Regions from separate parts of the Ruegeria sp. N8 genome, predicted to be linked through region 1. Evidence: riboswitches for the same ligand, from Rfam matches in the RefSeq annotation. Region 1 holds a riboswitch; each other region holds the start of a gene.
The links. A riboswitch is a leader RNA that binds a small molecule or an ion and turns the genes downstream of it on or off. The one in region 1 is predicted to bind cobalamin.
Positions count from the first base shown of each region.

Region 2: linked by a shared signal. The riboswitch ahead of ACR0C5_RS11810 (DUF1636 family protein) and the one ahead of ACR0C5_RS03390 (CbtB domain-containing protein) in region 1 are both predicted to bind cobalamin.
Region 3: linked by a shared signal. The riboswitch ahead of ACR0C5_RS12890 (hypothetical protein) and the one ahead of ACR0C5_RS03390 (CbtB domain-containing protein) in region 1 are both predicted to bind cobalamin.

Region 1 is NZ_JBQFLQ010000001.1:666,576-671,906, reverse strand. It holds gene ACR0C5_RS03415 (thiamine pyrophosphate-binding protein) at 1-1,174, opposite strand, end outside; gene ACR0C5_RS03410 (DUF302 domain-containing protein) at 1,253-1,711, opposite strand; gene ACR0C5_RS03405 (DUF1636 family protein) at 1,839-2,195, shown strand; gene ACR0C5_RS03400 (hypothetical protein) at 2,192-2,686, opposite strand; gene ACR0C5_RS03395 (CbtA family protein) at 2,753-3,451, opposite strand; gene ACR0C5_RS03390 (CbtB domain-containing protein) at 3,456-3,620, opposite strand; cobalamin riboswitch at 3,657-3,862, opposite strand; gene cobF (precorrin-6A synthase (deacetylating)) at 3,906-4,649, opposite strand; gene cobA (uroporphyrinogen-III C-methyltransferase) at 4,642-5,331, opposite strand, start outside.
Region 2 is NZ_JBQFLQ010000005.1:83,618-88,948, reverse strand. It holds gene ACR0C5_RS11825 (FecCD family ABC transporter permease) at 1-661, opposite strand, end outside; gene ACR0C5_RS11820 (ABC transporter substrate-binding protein) at 663-1,610, opposite strand; gene ACR0C5_RS11815 (ABC transporter ATP-binding protein) at 1,607-2,413, opposite strand; gene ACR0C5_RS11810 (DUF1636 family protein) at 2,410-2,754, opposite strand; cobalamin riboswitch at 2,857-3,056, opposite strand; gene ACR0C5_RS11805 (bifunctional enoyl-CoA hydratase/phosphate acetyltransferase) at 3,294-4,688, shown strand; gene ACR0C5_RS11800 (acetate/propionate family kinase) at 4,681-5,331, shown strand, end outside.
Region 3 is NZ_JBQFLQ010000006.1:48,451-53,781, forward strand. It holds gene ACR0C5_RS12875 (bifunctional 2',3'-cyclic-nucleotide 2'-phosphodiesterase/3'-nucleotidase) at 1-1,560, shown strand, start outside; RNA gene ffs (signal recognition particle sRNA small type) at 1,600-1,698, shown strand; gene ACR0C5_RS12885 (alpha/beta hydrolase family protein) at 1,693-2,571, opposite strand; cobalamin riboswitch at 2,708-2,928, shown strand; gene ACR0C5_RS12890 (hypothetical protein) at 3,013-3,420, shown strand; gene ACR0C5_RS12895 (protein-tyrosine phosphatase family protein) at 3,423-3,920, opposite strand; gene ACR0C5_RS12900 (DNA polymerase III subunit gamma/tau) at 4,059-5,331, shown strand, end outside.

The sequences.
Region 1 (5,331 bases):
GGCTCAGCAAAATACGATGCGCGCCGCTGTCGGCGGTCGCCAGCGTGTTGGCGGGCAGGGCAGCACGGGTTTCGGCGATCACCGCCGCGGGCCCCCAGTCGTCATCCGTGGGAAACGCCTGCGCCAAAGCGGCTTTGACTTGTGCGGGCTCGCCGCCCGGCCATGTCTTGCGCGACGGGGTGCCTTTGGCAATGGCCTCCAACGTCTCGCCCGTGTGCGCGACCAGATTCAGCCCCGCCTGATGCATGTAGTGGTCATTGGGCACGGCCGAGACGTCGATCACACGCTTTTCCTCAGGGTCCCAGATCTCACGCCAGCCGGGGCGCATTTCGATCGGGTCATAGCCCAGACACAGCACCAAATCGGCCTGTTCGACCAGCGGAACCAGATGTTTGTCAGCCAACGGCGACAGGCCCGCGCCGCCCAGGCACAAAGGGTGATCCTCAGGCACCACACCCTTGGCCTTGTAGGTCGTCACGAAGGGGATGTCGAAGTGCTCCAGAAATGCCTGCACCACATTGCGCGAGTCGTCATAGAGAACATCCAGCCCGACAATTGCGATGGGCCGTTCGGCCTGAGACACCCAACGGCGGGCTTTCTCGACGCAGTCGCCTGCGGGGGACACAGTGGCAATCTTGGCGCGGCGGCGCGGTTTCACGCCCGACACGCGGGTATCCGCGACCGAGATCGGCACGTCGATATGCACCGGACCGGGGCGCGGCTGATTGGCCAACGTAACCGCCTTATCGGCAATAATGTCTGCGCCTTTGGCGGTCAGTGTAAACGTCCCCTTGGTGATTGAGCGATAGACCTGTGCGTGATCCATTACCTGATGGGTATAGGTCAGCGCTTCATCGGCATCGACGCATCCGGTCAGCACGATCATCGGCACACGGTCTTGCAAGGCATTGGCGACCACGTTGATCCCGTTCATCGCACCGGGGCCAAGGGTGGCAACCAGAATGGCAGGCGCGCCATCGCGGTGATGCACGGCCTCGGCCATGAAACCGGCGGCGTTTTCATGCTTGGTCAGGTGAAAGGTGATCCCGGCCTGTTCCAGCGCATCGACAAGGGTCAGAACCTCACCACCGGGCATTCCAAAGGCGTGGCGACATCCGGCCTCGTACAAACGTTGGGCCAGAAGGTCCGCTGCGCGGGGCGAGAGGTCTTGCATAAGTCATGCTCCGAAAAACTGTTTCACAGCAGATTGCGGAGGACGGCCCCAGACGCAAGGCGGATCACGCCAGTGTGACTATTTGACTGCTGTTTCAGCCACAGCCTGAAACTTGCCATCCAGCTCCTCAGCGATCTCGCGCAGGGGGTCTCCGCCCTCATAGACATAGGGCGCGAAGACAAAGCTGGGAGTCTTGTAGGACAGGGTGGCGGTGCCGTCCTCGTTCTCGGTGACATAAAAGCGGATCGGCGCCTCGATCATCGCGTTCACTGATGTTTCCAGCACGCGCACCGCATAGTCGTTGTTGAAGGCACCAATGACCCGATTGCCGGGGATAGTGATCCCGCGCGATGCGGCGGCGTTGGTCGGGCCTGCCTGCGTGACGACGATCAGACCATTGGCTTTGATGGCATCCTTGGTGTCGGCAACCAACGCGTCGTAACTTTTGTCGGTTGCGTAGCTGGCCCAGCCCGACAGGGGCTCGTCTGACAAAGCAGGGGTCGCAATCAGGGCAATCGCAGTCCAAAGGGCTTTCATCTGGGCCTCCTGTTTCGGGGTTGCGACAGTGATGCCAGAAAGCGGGACAGGGCGCACTCACAATCTTGTGCGTTTTCTCGATTGCGCCTGCGGTTGGAAACCCTCAGAAACAGGCAAATGCCACCCGATGAGTTCCGAATTGGATCAGATGCGCCTGTTGATATGTTCGTCCTGTGCCGGTGCCCGCGATTGCGGAGCCGAGGTCAAAGCTGTCGAATCCGCCCTGACCCGCGCGGGGATTGAGGGGCGGGTTTCGGTCGATCAGCACGCCTGTTTCAGCGGATGTGCAGAACCCGTGGCCATCGCGCTGCAGGCCGATGGCGGGGCGACATATGTGTTTTCAGGGGTCGATGTCGCTTCGGACGCCGATGATATCGTGGCGACCTGCCGGACCTATCTGGAAAGCCCCAAAGGCTGGATCGAAGACGCCCGGCCTTGCGGGCGGCTCCGGATGTGTTTGCGGGCGCGTATCCCGGCGCTTTAGTCGACCTGTAGTGTGACCGCCGCGCTGACGGGGATGTTGTCGACCATCAGCGGGCTGTGGCTGTTTGCGTTCAGAGAGACCGAGACTTCGACTTCGCCCTGCGGCAGATGGTCGATATGCATCCAGTTACCGTACAGCCGGGCCAGTTTCTCTCCATTTACGTAGACATGTGCATGCCCCTCGCCGTCGACATCGGTCTTTGAGGCATTTTGTGGTGAGAACCGAAAGTTCTGCGGCATGACATGCAGGTTCCAACCCGCCATAGGATCGGGCGTAAGAGCGATCTCAAGCCCCGGAGCATCAGCGCCAGCAGGCAGGTTGATGGCAGTCGAATGATCGTGTGCGGCTGCCTCGGCGTGAGATGAACTGTGATGTGCAGGATCGCCATGGTCATGGCCGTCGAAAGTAACGCCATTTGCAGCCGCAACCACAAATCCTGCACCACTGCCAAAAACTATGCCGATTGCAAACAGGGCAAGTGAGCGTGCCATTTTATGTTCCTTGATGGTAGTAGCAAACACGCCGAGCTGGTCTCGGCGTGTTCATAAGCGTGCTTGTCAGGCCGCAGCTTCGGCACGCTGGCTTTCATATCGCCAGAAGTACCCGGCGAATGCCCCGACCAGAACCCAGGCTACCAGTCCGATGCCAAAAGCGCGTGCGGCAAACAGCGCGCCGATCTCGGTCGGAACGGGGCCGGTGAACACGTCCGGCTCGGGCGCGCCGATCAGATGTGGGGCCAACAGCAGAGCGGCTGCGATCACATAGCTGATCAGGGTGCCGCCAAAGGCAATCAGCCACATGGCAACACCTGCTGCTGCGACGGTCGCAAACCACCAGATTTGACGCGCAGCGACATCGGCTGCTGCCACGCCGGGCACTTCTGGCGCGAGCGAGAATCCGGGTGCGAGGTGCACGGCAACGAACCCCGCAAGCCCCCACAAAACGCCGGTGCGCCCGTCAATCTTGTGGCCGTTGCCCTCAGCCACGGACATCAGCGCAATCATCATCAGCGCGTAACCGGTATAGATAAGCATCGTGAAAATGACGCTCAGCGCATCGCGGAACAGGTCTGAGAACATTCCCGGCAGCTCGGGGTGAGCACTTACGACGTCACCGCCGAAATGGACCAATTCGCCTGATTCATACAGTTCCGCGTGCAGCAACACAGGTTGCACAAAGACCAACTGCAGCAAGGCGGCAATCAGCCCCGCTGCAGCACCAGCGAACAACGCGCTGGTCAGGATACGGCTAAACATGGGTTTAGTGGCAGGGGAAGCCGGTTGCGTGACGCACGTCATGGGCTGCGTCATGCAGGGCAGCGGCCTGAACGTGGCCAGTCACCGAAATGATGCCAAGACCCAGAACCACAGCGAACATGACCGGCAGGATACCAGCGCGCGAGGCGGTTTGTGTTTGTGTTGTCATTTTCAATTCTCCTGTGCCGTCGCACCCGACGGCCGGTGTTTCAAATCACGCCTGGCAGGTCTCCTGGCTTGCGGGTCAGGGCCTGTGCTCGCCTTCCCCCTGAAAATTCAGGAGTGGCTGGTTGAGCAAGACTCACCGCTTACAGTCGCGGGGGCGGCTGTGGATTGGATCAACTCGGATCGCACCACATTCCCTCTTAGCTCGTCGCTGTGAACGACGGGACCAGACGGGTTCATCTAGCCTTCAAAACCCGCGTGGCGCAATCACCATTCGCGACCAATTTGGTCAGTTCACGCACTTTTTGAGAAGATAAATATCCATGATCCACCCGTGATCGGCGCGCGCAGCTGCACGGGTGTCCAGAATCTGCTGCGCAACCTCAGCCAAGGGCCCCTTGATCAGAATTTCCTCTTTCATGCCCACGTACGCCCCCCACCAGATGTCATAATCTGCCATCTGAAGATGTTGGAACGAGCACTCACCATCCAGCATTACCGCCACGTTTGACGCACCGTCCGGCCACCCTTCGTCGCGAATCCGCCGCCCCGTGGTCACGATGTAGGGGGCACCCAGATCGTTGATCGGAATCACGTGGGCAGCCGTCAACGCCTGCAGCGCTGTAATGCCAGGGATCACCCGCGTCGTCGGTTGAGGGTCCAGCCGCTCTGCAATCCGCAGTGAACTGTCATAAAGCGACGGATCGCCCCAGATCAGTAGAGCTACATGTCGTGCTCCAGGATGGGCGGCGATTGCCTCGCTCCAGCGCAATACAATCGCGTCGTGCCATTCATCCACCCCGCGCAGATATCCGTCGTCGGACCGGCGCTTGGGGATGTCGAAATAGGCGATCTGCGGCGGCGTGTCGGTCACCTGCGCAATGATCTTTTCGCGCAGCCCGGCCAGATCGGCCTTATTCTCGCCCTTGCGGGGGATCAGGATCAGGTCCGCCGAGCGGATCGCCTGCGCGCCCTGAAAGGTCACGTGGTCAGGGTTCCCGGTGCCGATGCCGATCAAGGTCAGGTCAAACATCGTCAAACTCTGCCAGCGGGCCGTAAAGGATCAGCGCCGGGGCGGTGCCTATCTCGTCCGCCAGTTTATTGGACAGCGCGCCTACAGTACTGCGATGCAGCTTCTGCTCGGGGGTCGAGACGGATTCGGCCATCAGTGCTGGCGTTTCCAGCGGCAGGCCATGTGCGTGCAGCGTTTCGACCAGCAGAGGAAAGGTGCGCTTGCCCATGAAGACGACGGTGGTCGCATCCGGGTCGGCCAGCGCGGGCAGGTTCAGGTCCTCGGGCAGTTTGCCGCTGACATCATGGCCGGTGACAAACTGCACCCGTCGCGCGGTTAGCCTACGGGTCAGCGGGATGCCAGCCGCCGCCGCCGCCGCTACAGCTGAGGGGATGCCGGGGATGATCTCGTATTCGATCCCAGCCGCGCGCAGGGCAACCAGTTCTTCTTCCAGACGTCCAAACATGCCGCCATCGCCGGATTTCAACCGCACGACCCGCTGCCCGGTCAGGGCGTAATCCACCAACAACCGGCTGACATGGTCCTGCTTGGGCGAGGGGCGACCCGCCCGTTTGCCCACGCCCACCAGATCGGCATCCTCGCGCGCATGGGTTAAGATCGGCCCGCTGCTGAGGTCATCAAACAGCACCGCATCCGCCTTTTGCATCCGATCTACGGCCTTGAGCGTCAGCAATTCCGGATC
Region 2 (5,331 bases), on a different contig from region 1:
CATCCAGCCAGCGGCTACGATAGAGGGCATAGGCCAGAATAAGCGCCAGCCCGGCGCAAACCAGCGGGAAGGTTTCCCATCGCGCCAGACCCAAACCGCCAAGCATCCAGAAGATGACGGAATGGGCAGCACGGTTGTCGCCTGCGAAAATCAGGTAATTGGTTAGGGCTGAGAACAGGAAGGACACCGCAAGCCCGGCTAGAATCAATTTCTCAGGCGCGCTCGTCCGCAATCCGTGTACCAAAGCCAGCACGATGCCAGAGGCCACCAGCCCTCCGCAAAACGCCGCCAGCGGCAAGGTCCAGAACCCCAAAATGTCCCCGGTTACGGTGATGACGAACACAGCACCCGCTGCAGCGCCCGAAGACAGCCCGAACAGAAACGGGTCGGCCAGATCGTTCCGCGTGGTTGTCTGCAAGACAACTCCGACAATCCCCAAACCAGCGCCGATCACGGCCGCAAACAGCGCGCGGGGCAGGCGCAGGTCAAAGACGATACGGTGCAGGGGCGACACGTCTCCATCCACAAGGCCTGTGCCCAGCAATATGGCCTTGAATGTATCGGACAGAGGGATGGATGTGGTTCCGTAGATTGTTGAAACCAGAAGAAGGGCGGCCAGAATGACCGCCCCCACCAAAAGTGTCAGCCCGAGACGGCCCAAATTAGTTCAGGCCCTTATGCATGGCCTGTGCCATTTTCGAGATCGCCTGAATGTTCGCGGGTCCCGGCGTTAGTTCTTCGTACCGCAGACCGATCCAGCGCTCGTTTTTGACCGCATCGGTTTGCGACATCACCGGGTGCTCTTGCAGGAATTTGAACGTATCCGCCGCGCCGTTTCCGGTTTGATAGTCCAACAGCACCAGGAACTCGGGGTTCGCGGCGGCCACGGCCTCCCAAGAGCTACGGCCCCAGCTTGTATCCATGTCATAGGTCACGTTCTGACCGCCCGCAGCGGCAATCATCGCATCAGGGATGGCGTATTTTCCGGCGGTGAAGGGCGCATCAGCGGGCCCGTCCAGCAGGAACACGCGCGGTTTTGGCAGATCGGCGGTTTTCGCCTCAATCGCGGCCAGCTCGTCTTTCCAGCCTGAAACCAACGCTTCGGCCTTGTCTTCAACATGCATGACCTTGCCCAGACGCAGGACATCGTCAAACAGCAGGTCCATGCTGGCCTTGGGGCGGTCCTTATGCAGGTGAACGCAGCTTTCCGACAGGATCATAGTCTTGATCCCGAAGGGCGCCAGCGTTTCCGGTGTCACATCACCGCCGGGCCGCATTCCGTAGTACCAACCGGCAAAGAACAGGTCGGGTTCAACGGCCACCAGGTTCTCGACCGTCGGATATTTCGGGGCCAGTTCAGGGATATCGCCGCGCAGCGAGTCGAACTCGGGGCTGGTTTTGTACCAGCCGGTAATCCCGGTCAGGCCGACGATCTTGTCTTGTAGACCCAGTGCAAAGGCCATGTCGGTCATGTTCATGTCATGCACGACCAGACGCTCGGGCTGGGTTTCAAACACCAGCGGTTCGCCGCAATTGTCGACGGTAACTTCATGCGCGGCGGCACCGCCCGCCATGGCTGTAACCAGCGCCACGGACAAGATGTGTTTCATTCGGAAATGCTCCTAACAGGGTTGGAAACTGAGGTTTTTCGGATGTCCAGCGCCGGGATCAAGCGGCCCTCGTGCTGGAAAAACAGGTAATCGACACCGAACGTGTCACGCACGCGGTCGGTGGTCAGCACGTCGGCCACAGGTCCGAACCCGGTAAGACGGGTGGATTTCATCAGCGCGACATGCGTCGCAAATTCCGGGATCATGACCAGATCGTGGACGATCATCACCACTGTGATTCCCAGCCCGGCCACCAGTGACAACATCCGCCCCTTGGCGTCCGGGTCCAGATGGTTGGTGGGCTCGTCCAGAAACAGCAGTGCCGGGTTTTGTGCCAATGCCCGCGCGATATGGGCGCGCTGCCGTTCCCCGCCCGACAGAACCGCCATGCGCTTGTCGGCCAGATCGTTCAGGCTGGTCAGGTCCAAAATTCGCGCAAGATCGGCGGCAAGGGCCTCGGCGGAGCGGTCGGCCCGGATCGGGATCTGTCCCAGCGCTACATACTCGCGCAAGGAGAGCCGCCCGTCGGGATATTCCTGCTGGCTGACAACAGCGATCATCCGCGCACGCTCGGTCGCCGACATGCTGCGCAAATTTCGCCCCTTGAACAATACATTGCCGTCCGAAGGATGCTCGGACCCGCATAGAAGGTTCATCAGCGTTGTCTTGCCCGCGCCGTTGGGCCCGGCGATGGCCAGAACCGCGCCTTCGTGAAGCGCAAAGGTGATGTCCTGAAGCAGAACTTCGCCGTGATAGGCGTGATAACCGACGCCGTTGACCTGAAGGAACGCATGTTCGGTCATGTGGCCCCCGTCGCCAAGGGCGGCATCCGCGACAAGGTCTTGTGCAACAGCGCCTCGGGGCGATCCGTTGCCTTGGTCCAACCTGTGGAACTGTTTTGGTATTGCCGCGCGAAAGCGGCCAAAGCGTCGATATCGGCCGAGGTTTGAATTTCGCCAAACAGATATTGTGCCTTCGCACCCGCCTGAAATCCAACGGTCAGTGGGTGATCGCAACCGGCCATACACTCAATCATCCGTGTGCCGTAGCCCTCGGGCAGGCGCTCTCGCAGGGCCTCGGCAATCGATTGCGCCGCCTCTGCCCCTTGGCAGGTCGTGCAGATCAGCACCACATGATCCGTCATGCTCCGCCCCACCTGCATGCCAGACGGGCAGGGAGAGGAACGGTTCTGATGACATCGGGTCGATGTGACATTGAGCCTCTTTCCAGGACACCCCGCCCCGGTTTGGTTGCGTTTGAGATGGCAGGTCTCCTGACTCGCGGGTCTGTGCTTGGCCACCCTTCCCGACCTGATCCGGCCAGTGGGATATTGGCGTCGCTCACCGCCTACAGTTGCGGGGGCAGTTACGGATTTGGTCTGCACCTTACCGTATTCCCTTTTCATCCCGCGCGTGCAGCATCGGGAACCATCGTAGCGTCACTGCCTCAGATCAGAGCATGGGTCAATATGGATTCCGCAACGTTCCGGTGAAGACAGCGCAAAGGATATTGCTGCTCAGTGGGCAATCAGTTATGCTGCGACGCAGCAAAATTTGAAAGCCGAGGCTACGTTTTGCGGGCTCAAGGGTGCTGGACGTACCATTGTGACCCCGAACTGACCTGCATCAATTAAACCCGCGACCCAAGTCGGTAAGACGTCCGAAAAACCAAAGTTGGCACGCTATGAAAATCCAGGAAAATAAAACCTTCGAGCAGCTCAAGGTTGGCGACGCGGCACAACTGACCCGCTTGTGCACGGTTGACGACCTTTATGCTTTTGCCTCGGCCTCGGGCGATCACAATCCGCTGCATCTGGCAACCTATGACGGGGATGGCGACGGCCTTGCCGAAGCCGTCGCACCCGCGCTGTGGCCCGCCGGTCTGGTCGCAGCCGTGCTGGGAAACTACATGCCCGGCGCCGGAACGCAGACTCGCCGCGCGGATTTGGCCTTCCACCTCCGGGTGCTTGCGGGTGAAGAACTGACTGCCTTTGTCGCTGTTGAGGAAAAGCGCGACGATGGTGATCTGCTCTGCTCAGCCGAAGTGCGACGGGTCGTTGACAATGCACTGGTTCTCAGCGGCACCGTTCAGGTCACACCGCCTTCGACGCATATGGAGTTCGACTCGGTCGAGGTCCCTGGCCTGATCGTGCAGCGGCACCGCCATTTCGACGCGCTGTTGGAAAAAGCGCGCCCACTAGAGCCGATGCCAACCGCCGTTGTTGCGCCAGAAGAGCCCAACTCTCTGAGCGGCGCGTTGCTGGGGCATGCCAATCATATTATTTCGCCGATCCTCGTCGGGGACCCCGATAAAATCGCCGCTGCTGCCGCTGAGCTGGGGGCCGACTTGTCTGGCATCGAAATTGTCGAGGCCCGCAGCCACGGCATCGCCGCGCACCGTGCCGTGGATCTTGTAGTCGACGGACGCGCGCAGACCCTGATGAAGGGGTATCTGCATACCAATGAGTTGCTGCACGCGGTTTTGCGTCGTGAAAAAGGGCTGCGCACAGGGCGGCGACTGTCACATGTGTTCGTAATGGATGTTCCGGGCATGTCGCGCCCGATCATGGTGACGGATGCGGCGGTGAATATTGCGCCTGATTTGGAAACCAAGGCGGATATCGTGCAAAACGCGATTCACCTGGCACATTCTTTGGGAATCGAACAGCCCAAGGTCGGCGTGTTGTCGGCGGTTGAGACGATCAACCCGCATATGCCGTCATCGGTCGATGCGGCCTTGCTGTCGAAAATGGCCGAGCGCGGTCAGATCACCGGCGGGTTGGTCGATGGGCCGCTGGCGATGGACAATGCGGTTGATCTGAACGCCGCCCGTACCAAAGGGATCACGTCAGAGGTTGCCGGTGCTGCCGATATTCTGGTCGCGCCTAATATTGAGGCCGGGAATATGGTGGCAAAACAGTTGACCTTCATCTCTCATGCCGAGGCGGCAGGGGTCGTGATCGGTGCGGCCGTTCCCATCATTTTGACGTCACGATCCGATGATGATGCCTCGCGATTGGCATCCTGTGCTGTAGCCGCGCTTCATGCGCATGCAAACAAGGGTAAAATCCATGGCTGATCATGTTGTGGCGCTGAACGCCGGGTCTTCTTCCCTGAAATTCGCGCTTTATGAGCTGGTTGAGGGCAATCGCCCCAGTATGCGCTGGCGTGGCCAGATCGAACGTTTGGGCGACGCACCACGTTTGCTGGCCCAATCCGCTGGAGGACGCTCGATCGACCGTCCTTTGACCAACACCAAAAGCCATGACGAGGCGATCCACGCCTTTCTGGAAATGGCGCGGGAATACCTGCCGGACATCCATGTACGTGCCATCGGGCACCGCGTCGTCCACGGGGGCACTGTTTATTCCGAGCCGGTGCGCATTGACGCCTCGGTTGTCGAGACGTTGTCTGGGTTCATACCTTTCGCGCCGCTGCATCAGCCCTATAGTCTTGCAGGGATACGCGCAGCCAGCGCGGCCTTCCCGGATACAGCGCAGATCGCCTGCTTTGACACGGCGTTCCATCGGACACACCCTTGGGTCAACGACACCTTCGCCCTGCCGCAGAGCTACTATAACAAAGGCGTACGACGGTACGGGTTTCACGGGCTCAGCTACGACTACATAACGCAAAAGCTGAAAGAGATCGCGCCGGGCTTGTACGACGGGCGCGTGGTTATTGCGCATCTGGGTAACGGGGCCTCGATGTGTGCGGTTTCG
Region 3 (5,331 bases), on a different contig from region 1:
GGCTATGATGCCATTGGGCTGGGCAATCACGATTTCGGCTTTGGTCTGGACGTGCTGGACCGGATCATGCGGCACGCCCCCTGCCCTGTTCTGTGCAGCAATGCGCACAAATCCACCAGCCCGCAGGTCTGGCAGGAGCACACGATTGTCAGGCGTCAGGTCGATATCCAAGGGCACGCGCACGAGCTTGCAATCGGCATATTATCGGTCCTGCCACCCCAGACCGCAAAATGGGAGGCGCACAAGCTGGCAGGTGCGGTCCAGATCGGCGACATCCTTGACTGCGCGCGCCGCAAAGTCGCTGAACTGCACGAACTGGGCTGCGATATCGTTGTGGCGCTGGCGCATACGGGGTTCGGTCCGGCGCAAGACACGCCCGGCATGGAAAACGCGTTGGTACCATTGGCCGCCATCGACGGGATCGACGCCATTGCGGGCGGGCATTCCCATATGGTTTTTCCCAGCCCTGAACAAGAATACAGCGGCTATATCGACGTTGATCGCGGGCTGGTGCACAGCACCCCCGTCGTGATGCCCGGTGCGGCGGGGTCATATCTGGGCGTCATCGACCTGACCCTCGGCACATCACTGGACGACCAATGGCAGGTACTTCATGGACACGCGCAGGTGCGTTCGGTTTCGACAGAAGCGTCAGATGAAGACGCCGCACTGACGCAGCTACTTGCCACCGGTCACGCCGAGACGCGGCGGCGGGTGGCCGAACCTGTGGGACAGGTACAGCAGCACATGCACAGCTATTTCAGCTTTTGCGGCTATGACCGGGGCTTGGCTTTCGTGGCCGCCGCTCAAACCGCCGGGTTGCGACCTTTTTTGAAGGATACGGACTATCGGGACTGCCCAATCCTGTCTGCCGTGTCCCCGTCGAAATTCGGCGGGCGTGCCGGGCCTCGGTTCTTTACCGACGTCCCGGCCGGGGAAATCTGCCTGCGCCATGTGACGGACTTGAACGTCTTTCCCGATGAGATGATGGCCGTCGCCGTCACCGGTTCGCAAATCGAAGACTGGCTGGAAATGTCCGCAGGCGTCTTTAACAGGATGATCCCCGGCCAACGATGCGATCTGCTGGCCTCGGACCGCGCGGGGCATAATTTTGACGTCCTGCATGGGCTGACATACCGGATCGACCTTAGCCAGCCCGCTCGGTTTGGCGCAGATGGGGCACTTTTGCACCCATCGGCCCGCCGCGTCCGCGAGATTCGTTTCGAAGGCCAACCCTTGGATGCAGAGCAGACCTTTGTGGTGGCGTTGAATAATTACCGCGCAAATGGCGGTGGGCACTTCCCCTTTGCCGGGCGGGCGACGCGCGTTCCGCTGCCGTTTCTGCCCCTACAAGATCTGGTCAAAAACTACGTGGCTGCCGGGCCTCATTCCGGCACCGTGTTCGAGCGTCCGTTCCGTCTGTCCCCCGTGGCCGGGGCGTTGGCGGTTCTGCGTACAGGCCACAAGGCCTGGCAGCATCTGGACGACATCGCCGAATTTGTACCCAACATCGCTGGAGAGGACGAGGCCGGTTTTCTGCTGATCCATTTGACGCTCTGACGGGTTGTCATTTGTCCCGCACTTGCCTATATCGCGTGCTGAGAGGTTGGCGCGGGCGAGCGCCTCGCCAACCTGGTCAGGTCCGGAAGGAAGCAGCCACAACGAGCCCCGCTTGGGTCGATGTCCAACCTCTCACTTATCTACCACATGATCCTGGGCAATAAGCTGCGGCCAGACCGCTGCGTTGCGACGGGCGAACACGCCGATATGCCCGATCTCTTTCACCCCGAAATCTGACAGTGACAACAACCTACGCCGCGCATTCGGGCCATAAAGCTCGGCCAGACGCCACACCGCTTTGGGCGGCACCACCTGATCGTCGTCGAATGCGATCAGATCGACCGGCACTCCCTGCCCTGCCCAGTGCGCCTCGGGCAGGGTCTTGCCCAAATCGGGCAGGTAGTTCGTCGGTGCCGTGCACCATTTACGCCACTGCCAGTAGACCCGCGCGGGCAGGTCAGCCCCAAAGCCCAAAGCCCTGCCCGGCAAATACCCCGCCGCTTTGACAACCAACGGTGCATGGCCATACCAGAACAACCCCGCCAGCGCCTTGTACGGCCACGGGTGATCAGACAGAGTGACAAGCCCGGAGCAAACACAGATCATGCGGTCAATCTGCGCGATATCCGGCTGAACCGGGCCCAACATTCCGCCAACGGAATGGCCGATGCTCCATTGTTCCGCGTCCGGGAAGCGTCTGCGCATTTCCGCGCGGGCGGCGGGCATGTCGACCAGCGCCCAGTCCGCCATAGTTACCTGCGAGTCCTGCAATCGGCCGGTCAGCGAATGGCCGAAATCCCGATAGTCATAGGTCAGACAAGCCATACCCTGCTCGGCCGCCAGCCAATGGGCAAAATGCTGATAATAGTCGCGGGGCACGCCGGTCGCTGCATGGATCATCACAACTGTCTTGGGAGGCAGAGCAGGCAGATAGAGCCGCCCCGACAGCATCGCCGGACCGGACGGAAACTGGACATCTTCGGTCAAAACAGGATGCGTATTGTCCAACATCGCCCGCGCCTCATGCTCTAAACTGTTTAGTTCACCCGCGCAGTCGGCCCTGTTCCGTCATCAGAGTCAAGCCGTGGAGAAATTGACCCAACGTCGCGCCGGGATTCAATGGCGCTTGACTCGAAGCCCGCTCAACCGCTAGCGATGGCGTGATGGTTCTCGTCCCCGGTCACGGGGCGGGATGAAAAGGGAACACGGTGCGATCCTGCCCGGCATTGCCGGAACGGATCAAGGCCGAGACTGCCCCCGCAACTGTAAGCGGTGAGCAATGCCGAGATACCACTGGCCAACAGGCTGGGAAGGTCGGCAAAGCCACGACCCGCAAGTCAGGAGACCTGCCATCGAACGAAAACCGAAACTCGGGCGGGGTGTCCGGGACAGGTCGTCAGCACGCTGTCACACCTGATCCATGCCCCTCGTCCAGCGCGCGGAGGGCGCATCATGATCTGGAAGACCAAGACCCACGAATTCACCGCGACGGTATGCCAAAAAACCGGCGCCCCCTGCCCGGCACTGGCCCGAATGGCACGCGCCCTGACGGATGCAATGGCCACGGCCCGTCCGGCAACAACCGATGCGTTCGAGATCGAAGGCAGCAGCGACTTGACCCATTGCGCCGAAGGGTGCTCGGCCCGGTTTCGCGCCCAACCCGATCAGATCCGGGTGTTCTGCGGTGTGGCCGCCGACACTCCGGCCGAGCGGCTGGATCGCTATGCGGATATGTTGTTCGGAGCAGATTTCACCGCCCACGCAGCCAGCCTTTTGCCGACACCGCCCTGCGCGATGATGGAAGTGGTTACCACGGCGCCCCAGCCAGCCGCGCCGACCGAACACCAGCTTTCAGCCTGAATTCAGCTGCCCGTCCGGGCCGCCGAAGTGGCCCAGACCATCTGCGCCTCGGTCTCGACGGCGCAGGGACGTACTGTCCGTAGCATCTGCAAAGCGGTATCTGCGGGCAGTCCGCTATCCGTCATCAACCGCAAAGCAACCATACCCGATCGCCCGCAGCCGCCCCGACAATGGACCAAAACGCCTCCGCCGCCGGACAGCAGCGCACGGGCCCGCTGGCTGACATTGGACCAAATGGCCTGTATCCGCGCATCCGGCGCACCAAAATCCTGGACCGGCAGGTGAGCCCATTCGACCCCGTGCCGCTCCAGATCGCCACCGAACGCCGCCGCTCCCAGGTTTTTCATCTCAGAGCTTGTGGTCATTGAAATCACCAGATCCGGTCGCCAGTCCTGCACCGTCTTCAGATCGGCCGCATAGGCACCTCCCGCGCCGGGCAGCGGAGATATCCCCAGACGACCCGGCCCCAGTCGCAGGGAATAGATGGCGAAATTATTCATGGCACGTTCCGATCAATCTGCACCGATGATGTATCGCCTGCGTCCTTGCTTGCAAATCGAATTTCCTGCGCTGCTGCTGTGGACGTGGGCGGCAGGGGTCACTACGCTGCATCGGACTCCGAATCCGACAGAGCAGATATGACCGACACGCCCAGCCCCGCCTATCAGGTTCTTGCCCGCAAATACCGCCCGGAAACCTTCGCCGATCTAGTCGGTCAGGACGCCATGGTACGCACGCTGAAAAACGCGTTCGAGGCGGATCGAATTGCGCAAGCCTTTATCATGACCGGCATTCGCGGCACCGGCAAAACCACCACGGCCCGTATCATCGCCAAGGGTATGAACTGCATCGGCCCCGATGGCGAGGGCAAGCCGACCACCGAACCCTGCGGCCAGTGCGAACATTGTGTGGCCATTATGGAGGGCCGCCATGTGGACGTGATGGAGATGGACGCCGCCAGCCGCACCGGCGTCAATGATATTCGCGAGATCATCGACAGCGTCCGCTACCGCGCGGCCTCGGCCCGCTACAAGATCTACATCATCGACGAGGTCCACATGCTGTCGACCAGCGCCTTCAACGCGCTGCTCAAGACGCTTGAGGAACCACCCGAGCATGTGAAATTCATCTTTGCTACCACCGAGATTCGCAAAGTACCCGTGACGGTTCTGTCGCGTTGCCAGCGGTTCGACCTGCGCCGGATCGAACCCGAAGACATGATCGGCTTGCTGCGCCGCATTGCCGAGGCCGAAGGTGCGCAAATCGCCGAGGACGCGATGGCGTTGATCACCCGCGCGGCTGAAGGCTCGGCGCGGGATGCGACCTCTCTGCTGGATCAGGCGATTTCACACGGTGCCGGGGAAACCAGCGCCGATCAGGTGCGTGCGATGCTGGGTTTAGCCGACCGTGGCCGAGTGCTGGACCTGATGGACATGATCCTGCGCGGCGACGCCGCCGGGGCGCTTACTGAGCTTGGCGCGCAATATGCCGAAGGCGCCGACCCGCTGGCCGTGCTACGCGATCTGGCCGAGATCACCCATTGGGTCTCGGTCGTGAAAATCACGCCGGATGCCGCCGAAGACCCGACCGTGTCCCCCGACGAACGCGCGCGCGGTCAGCAAATGGCAGAGGCCCTGCCGATGCGCGTCCTGACCCGTATGTGGCAGATGTTATTGAAGGCTCTGGAAGAGGTCTCAGCCGCCCCCAACGCCATGATGGCCGCCGAGATGGCCGTGATCCGCCTGACCCATGTTGCCGACCTGCCCAGCCCGGAAGAGTTGATCAAACGTTTGCAAGACACCCCGCCTCCGTCACCCAATGGCGGACCCGGCGGCGGAATGAGCGCCCCACCGCACGCCGTGCAGGCCCCCGTGGCCTCTGCCTATGCGCCACACGTCCGCGGCGGAGCAG